DNA from 2 places in the Blautia sp. MSJ-36 genome. Region 2 is predicted to be linked to the other one. Evidence: predicted binding sites of a transcription regulator. Region 2 holds the regulator's gene; the other holds the start of a gene.

Region 1 (3,435 bases), on a different contig from region 2:
TGCCAAGGGGGATGAGCAGATGTTTACCGTGCAGCCAAAAATCGGTCTTGAAGCAAAAGAAGATTCTTACACAGAAGATCTTGTCTTTGTTTCATCGGATAACAATGCATCGGTAACAGTAAAAGCATCAGTAACAGTAAAAGAAGAGCCTCAGAAAATAGTATCGGTAAGCGTTAGTCCGGAAAAACTGAATTTTGAAAGCCAGGAACAGGGATACAGTACAGCGCCAGAAGCGCAGACAGTAACAGTTGAAAACACCGGAACAGAAGCGGTTCGTTTGGTACAGCCAACCGCCAGAAACTATGAAGTAGGTACAATTTCGGCGGAAGTGATTAATCCGGGAGATCATGCTACGTTTACCGTACAGCCGAAGACAGGTCTTGCGGCAGGCAGCTACAATGGAACAATTCAGATAACGGATAAAGATGGAAGCATAAAAGATGGAGTTTCCGTATCATTTGAAGTGACAGAACCTGCACCAGTTTATAATCTTTCTGTCAGCCCGGAGAATCTGGAATTTGGAAATGCAGAGGAAGGATACAAAAATATTCCGGAGGCGCAGACGGTTACCGTTACCAATACCGGAAACACAGCAATTACATTGCAGCAGCCTTCCGGTATGAATTATACAGTGAGCAGTCTTTCCAAGACAGAGCTTAACGCAGGAGAAAGCGCTACATTTACTGTACAGCCGGCAGGTGGCCTTTCTGCATCTGAATATGTGGAAGACATTGCGGTTTCCAGCAGCACGGATGTGGAAGTTTCTGTAAATGCACATTTCACTGTCACAGAAAAAAAGACGGATAATACGAAAAAAGAAAATAATCTGACGGGAATAAAAAAACCGTCTGACATTAAAGATCTTCCAAATGGTACCGAGAAGACACAGAAAGCACTGAAACTTCCGGAAACAGTAACAATTAAGACAACAAAGGGAGAACAGAAAGCTTCTGTAACGTGGGATGTAAATGGCTGTTCTTACAATCCGTCCTCTGCGGACAGACAGACATTTAATGTAAAAGGTACTGTCAAACTTCCGGATGGGGTAAAAAATCCGGATGGAATCAGCACAGTGATTGCAGTAAGTGTGACTGTAAACGGATACAGTGGTTCCAAGGCAGCTGCCTCCGATAATAAGATCACAGGAATTGATCCGGATGGCAAGTATGATACCAACACGAAGATTACTTTTACAGCGGTGGGAGCAGGAATGGATAATGCCAGCCCACGTAAGGGAGACACCAGATATCTTCCGAAAAGCTGGAAAATTACAGAGGAGCGTACATGGGATGCAGCACCGTACACAGCAACATTCCGCGTAAGCAAACCGGGTAACTACACCTTAAAAGTTACTTTTGGACAGCAGAAATATGATGGCACCAACTGGAAAGATACAGGTACACAGTCAGAAAGTACCGTTGCTTTTGCTGTATCACAGGCCGAGATTCTTACAGCAACACCGAGTCCTGCTGTTACGCAGTCAAACAAAAAATCGGCAGTGCAGACAGGAGACAGTACACCGGTTATGACATTTGTGATTGTTCTGGTTGTTGCAGCAGTATGCATTGGTGGTATTCTTGTGTATCGCAGAAAGAAAAAATAAATAAATTATACGCAGATAGCGACCCCTCGCATGACTTGATGTGCGAGGGGATTTTTAGATGGTAAATACAAAATTGTTACTAGCACTCGAAAATGGTGAGTGCTAAATTTTCCTTGACTTTTGTAAAAAGTCGTATTAGTATATATTTAGTCAGCCGGATAAAAGAATCCGCAGGATGATAAAGTAAAGACAGAAACAGTTTTCCGGTTCTGCCGGGAATATAAGGAATAAAAGTAAAAGGAGAGTGACATACATGTCAGCAAAACATGGAAGTTTATCAATCAACAGTGAAAATATTTTCCCGATTATCAAGAAATGGTTATATTCAGACCATGATATTTTTGTAAGAGAGATGATCTCCAATGGATGTGATGCAATCACCAAGCTGAGAAAACTGGAAGTTATGGGTGATTATACATTTCCGGACGGATATAAACCGGCAGTGAATGTTATTGTGGATCCGGATCAGAAGACCCTGAAGTTTATTGATAACGGTATCGGTATGACGGCAGACGAAGTAGAGGAATATATTACTCAGATTGCATTTTCCGGTGCAACAGAGTTTCTTGAGAAGTATAAAGATAAGACAACCGATGATCAGATGATTGGTCATTTCGGACTTGGTTTCTATTCCGCTTTTATGGTTGCGGACGAAGTTCATATTGATACTCTTTCTTATAAAGAGGGTTCCACACCGGTTCACTGGATCTGTGATGGTGGTACAGAATACGAGATGGCAGATGGAAATAAGACAGAGCCTGGAACAGAAATCACTCTTTTCCTTAATGAAGAAAGCCTGGAGTTTGCAAATGAATACCGCATGCGTGAAGTAATTGAGAAATACTGTTCTTTCATGCCGGTAAATATTTATCTTTCCAAGGCAAACGCAGAGCAGGAATATGAAACTATTGACGAAGCAGATCTCCGTGACGACGATGTAGTAGTGGAGCATATCCATGAAGAAGCCAAGACAGAGGAGAAAGAGAACGATAAAGGCGAGAAAGAAGTTGTTGAAATTTCTCCTGCCAAAGACAAGGTAAAAATTAATAAACGTCCGGTATCGTTAAGTGACACACAGCCATTGTGGATGAAACATCCAAATGAGTGTACAGATGAAGAGTATAAAGAATTTTACCGTAAGGTATTTATGGATTACAAGGAACCACTGTTCTGGATTCATCTGAATATGGATTATCCGTTCAACCTGAAAGGTATCCTGTATTTCCCGAAAATCAGAACCGAGTACGATTCTATTGAGGGAACAATCAAACTTTATAATAATCAGGTGTTTATCGCAGATAACATTAAAGAGGTAATTCCGGAATTCCTTCTTCTTCTGAAAGGTGTCATTGACTGCCCGGATCTGCCACTGAATGTATCTCGTTCCGCACTGCAGAATGACGGTTTTGTCAAGAAAATTTCCGAGTATATTACAAAGAAAGTTGCAGACAAACTGACAGGAATGTGCAAGACTGACAGAGAATCCTATGAGAAATACTGGGATGATATCAGTCCGTTTATCAAATTTGGCTGCATCAAGGATTCAAAATTCGGTGAGAAGATGAATGACTATATTCTCTTCAAAAATCTGGATGGCAAATATCTTACCTTGAAAGACTGTGTTGAGGAAAATAAAAAAGAAGAAGCCAAAACAGAAGAAGAGAAAACTTCGGATGAATCCAAGAAAGAAGAAAAGGAAGAACCGGAAAAGACAGTTATCTATTATGTTACAGATGAAGTACAGCAGAGCCAGTATATTAACATGTTCCGCGAGGCAGGAAAAGATGCTGTAATCCTGAAACATGTGATAGATTCTCAGTTTATTTCTCATC
Region 2 (3,435 bases):
TCCGAAAACCAGAGCTGCGGCAGAATACATGAAGCGAATGCTGGATACAGGGATGATATCAGAGGAAAATCTGATCGATCAGCATGAACAGCTGAATGAAAAATTTATAAACGGCCAGTATGGATGTATGTTCATGTATACCGGTGCGTTGAGTACCTTTCAGAGCGCAGGCGTGTATGGAAAAGATAAGATCCACATGGCACTATTTCCGGAGTTTGACGAGAAGGTGACCAATATAGCAACCTGGCAGTATGTACTGAATAAAAATTCTGATCATAAAGAAGCAGCTCTGAAGTTCCTTCAGTATGTGTCCGGATATGAGGCCAGTAAAAATTACGGACAGATGACAAAAATCTGCCCGGCAAGACTGGATGTGATCGAGGATAAAAGCCTTGATCTGGAGGGAATTGAAATGATCCGGCAATATCTGAAAGATTATAAGCTGAGGGCAAGACCACTGTGCGCCGATTCCATAGAAGCTGTTTCAGCTATGGGAACGGAATTTCAGGAATATGTGCTGGGACAGAAAACAGAAACGGAATTTTTTGCCGGGGCACAGAACTGCATAGACCAGTATTACAAAAAAGCATCGTACTGATGCTTTTTTTGCTGCGAAAAAATAAGAACTTTTTTTCAAAATATATTGACAAATATTTTACATGGTGATATCTTAAAGACTGTAGATGTTAGCACTCCACTAAAATGAGTGCTAACAGATATAAAAAAGAATCAACATCCGTCAGGAAAAACAAAAAGGAAAGGAGATGGCTTCATGGAAGAGGTGTTGAATGAGCGCAAACAAAAAATATTAAAGGCAATCATCAAGACCTATATGGAGACCGGAGAACCGGTTGGCTCCAGAACCATTTCCAAGTATGCGGATCTCAATGTAAGTTCCGCAACGATCCGAAATGAAATGTCAGACCTGACAGATATGGGCTATATCGTCCAGCCTCATACCTCAGCAGGAAGAATACCTTCCGATAAAGGCTACAGACTTTACGTCAATGAGCTGATGAAGGAGAAGGAAGCGGAGGTTGCAGAGCTACGTGATCTGATCATTGAGAAGACAGATAAGATGGATAAGGTGCTTAAGAAAGTTGCGAAAGTTCTTGCTTCCAACACCAATTATGCCACCATGGTTTCCGTTCCGCAGTACAGCGGTAACAAGATCAAATTTATCCAGCTGTCAAGAATGAGCGATCTTCAGCTTGTGGCTGTGGTTGTCAGTGACAACAACACAGTCCGGAACCAGATCATCAATCTGGATGAGGAGATGGATGACCAGACGATCCTGAAACTGAATCTTCTTCTTAACACCAATCTCAATGGTATTCCGATCCAGGATATCAACCTTGGGATGATCGCCAGACTGAAGGAACAGGCAGGCAGCCACAGCGGTGTGGTAGCCACGGTTCTGGATGCGGTGGCAGCCACCATTCATGTGGAAGAGGAAGACATGGAAATCTATACTTCAGGTGCAACTAACATCTTCAAGTATCCGGAGCTTGCCGATAAAGAGAAGGCAACGGAACTGATCTCCGCATTTGAGGAGAAACATGAACTTGCTGATCTTGTGAAGGAACAGATGTCAGATGGCGAGAATACAGGAATTCAGGTTTACATCGGTGATGAAATGCCGATCCAGACCATGAAGGACTGCAGCATTGTGACTGCCAGATATGAACTGGGAGACGGAATGTACGGAACCATCGGAATCATCGGTCCGAAGCGAATGGATTATGAGAATGTTGTGGACAGTCTGAAGGAACTGAAGAATCATCTGGATGACGTTTTAAAAAAGAAGAAAACTTAGAAAGGCGGTAGAACAAAAGTGTCGGAGGAAACAAAGAAAACATCCGAAGAGCAGGAAGCGGAGAACGAAATCCCCGTAACTGACGGAGATCAGGCTGAAGAAAACCTGACACCGGAGGGAGAAGATCTGCCGGAGGAAGAAAACAAGACTCCAGGCGAAGAAGCTGCCCCAGAGGATAAAAAAGAAGAAAAGTCAAAAACTTCCTTCTTCGGAAAGAAGAAAAAAGATAAATCAGAGCAGAAGGTGGAGGAGCTTACCGATCGCCTGAAGCGAACCATGGCTGAATTTGATAATTTCCGTAAAAGAACAGAAAAAGAAAAATCCAGTATGTACATCATCGGAGCAAAAGAAATCGTTGAAAAGATCCTGCCGGTTGTGGATAACTTCGAAAGAGGTCTTGCACAGGCACAGGAAGGAGATGCTTTTGCAGACGGAATGAAAATGATCTATAAGCAGCTTACCACAACACTGGATGACCTTGGCGTGAAACCGATCGAAGCAGTGGGAAAAGAATTCAACCCGGATTTCCACAACGCAGTGATGCATGTGGAAGATGAAGAGGTTGGAGAGAATATCGTGGTGGAAGAATTCCAGAAAGGTTACACCTACAAGGATTTCGTAGTACGCCACAGTATGGTAAAAGTTGCCAACTGATTGATTACAAGTTGTAATTTTACAGATACAGAATAAAACAGGAGGAAAAAATCATGGGAAAGATTATTGGTATTGACTTAGGTACAACAAACAGCTGTGTAGCCGTAATGGAAGGTGGACAGCCAACAGTTATCGCAAATACAGAAGGCGCAAGAACAACACCATCCGTTGTAGCATTCACAAAGACAGGAGAGCGTCTGGTAGGTGAGCCTGCAAAACGTCAGGCAGTTACAAACGCAGACAGAACAATCTCCTCAATCAAAAGAGAGATGGGTACTGATTACCGTGTAACTATCGACGACAAGAAATATTCTCCACAGGAGATCTCCGCAATGATCCTTCAGAAACTGAAAAAGGATGCAGAGGCTTATCTTGGTGAGAAAGTAACAGAGGCTGTTATCACAGTTCCGGCTTACTTCAACGACGCTCAGCGTCAGGCAACCAAAGATGCAGGTAAGATAGCAGGTCTTGATGTAAAACGTATCATCAACGAGCCTACAGCAGCAGCTCTTGCATATGGTCTTGACAATGAGAAAGAGCAGAAGATCATGGTATACGACCTTGGTGGTGGTACATTCGATGTATCTGTTATCGAGATCGGTGATGGCGTTATCGAGGTTCTTTCCACAGCTGGTAACAACCGTCTTGGTGGAGATGACTTTGATAAGAAGATCACAGACTACATGCTTTCCGAGTTCAAGAGAACTGAGGGCGTAGATCTTAGCAACGATAAGATGGCTCTTCAGAGACTGAAAGAGGCAGCTGAGAAAGCTAAGAAAGAGCTTTCTTCCGCAACAACAACAAACATCAACCTTCCGTTCATCACAGCAACTGCTGAGGGACCGAAGCATTTTGATATGAACCTTACAAGAGCTAAATTCGATGAGCTGACACATGATCTTGTAGAGATGACAGCTGAGCCGGTTCGCCGTGCACTGTCTGATGCAGGTATCACAGCTTCCGAG

What was found. The regulator HrcA, encoded in region 2, represses chaperone genes, less so after heat shock. The targets are predictions, from matches to a motif close to TGTTAGCACTCNNNNNNNNNGAGTGCTAACA.
Region 1: a site for HrcA is predicted at 1,681-1,711, ahead of htpG (molecular chaperone HtpG). Genes of this name have one in related genera too.

The regions. Positions count from the first base shown of each region.
Region 1 covers NZ_JAHLPQ010000025.1:32,790-36,224, reverse strand. The annotation lists gene KQI39_RS13885 (COG1470 family protein) at 1-1,603, shown strand, start outside; gene htpG (molecular chaperone HtpG) at 1,857-3,435, shown strand, end outside.
Region 2 covers NZ_JAHLPQ010000012.1:48,753-52,187, forward strand. The annotation lists gene KQI39_RS10090 (ABC transporter substrate-binding protein) at 1-598, shown strand, start outside; gene hrcA (heat-inducible transcriptional repressor HrcA) at 773-1,816, shown strand; gene grpE (nucleotide exchange factor GrpE) at 1,835-2,470, shown strand; gene dnaK (molecular chaperone DnaK) at 2,524-3,435, shown strand, end outside.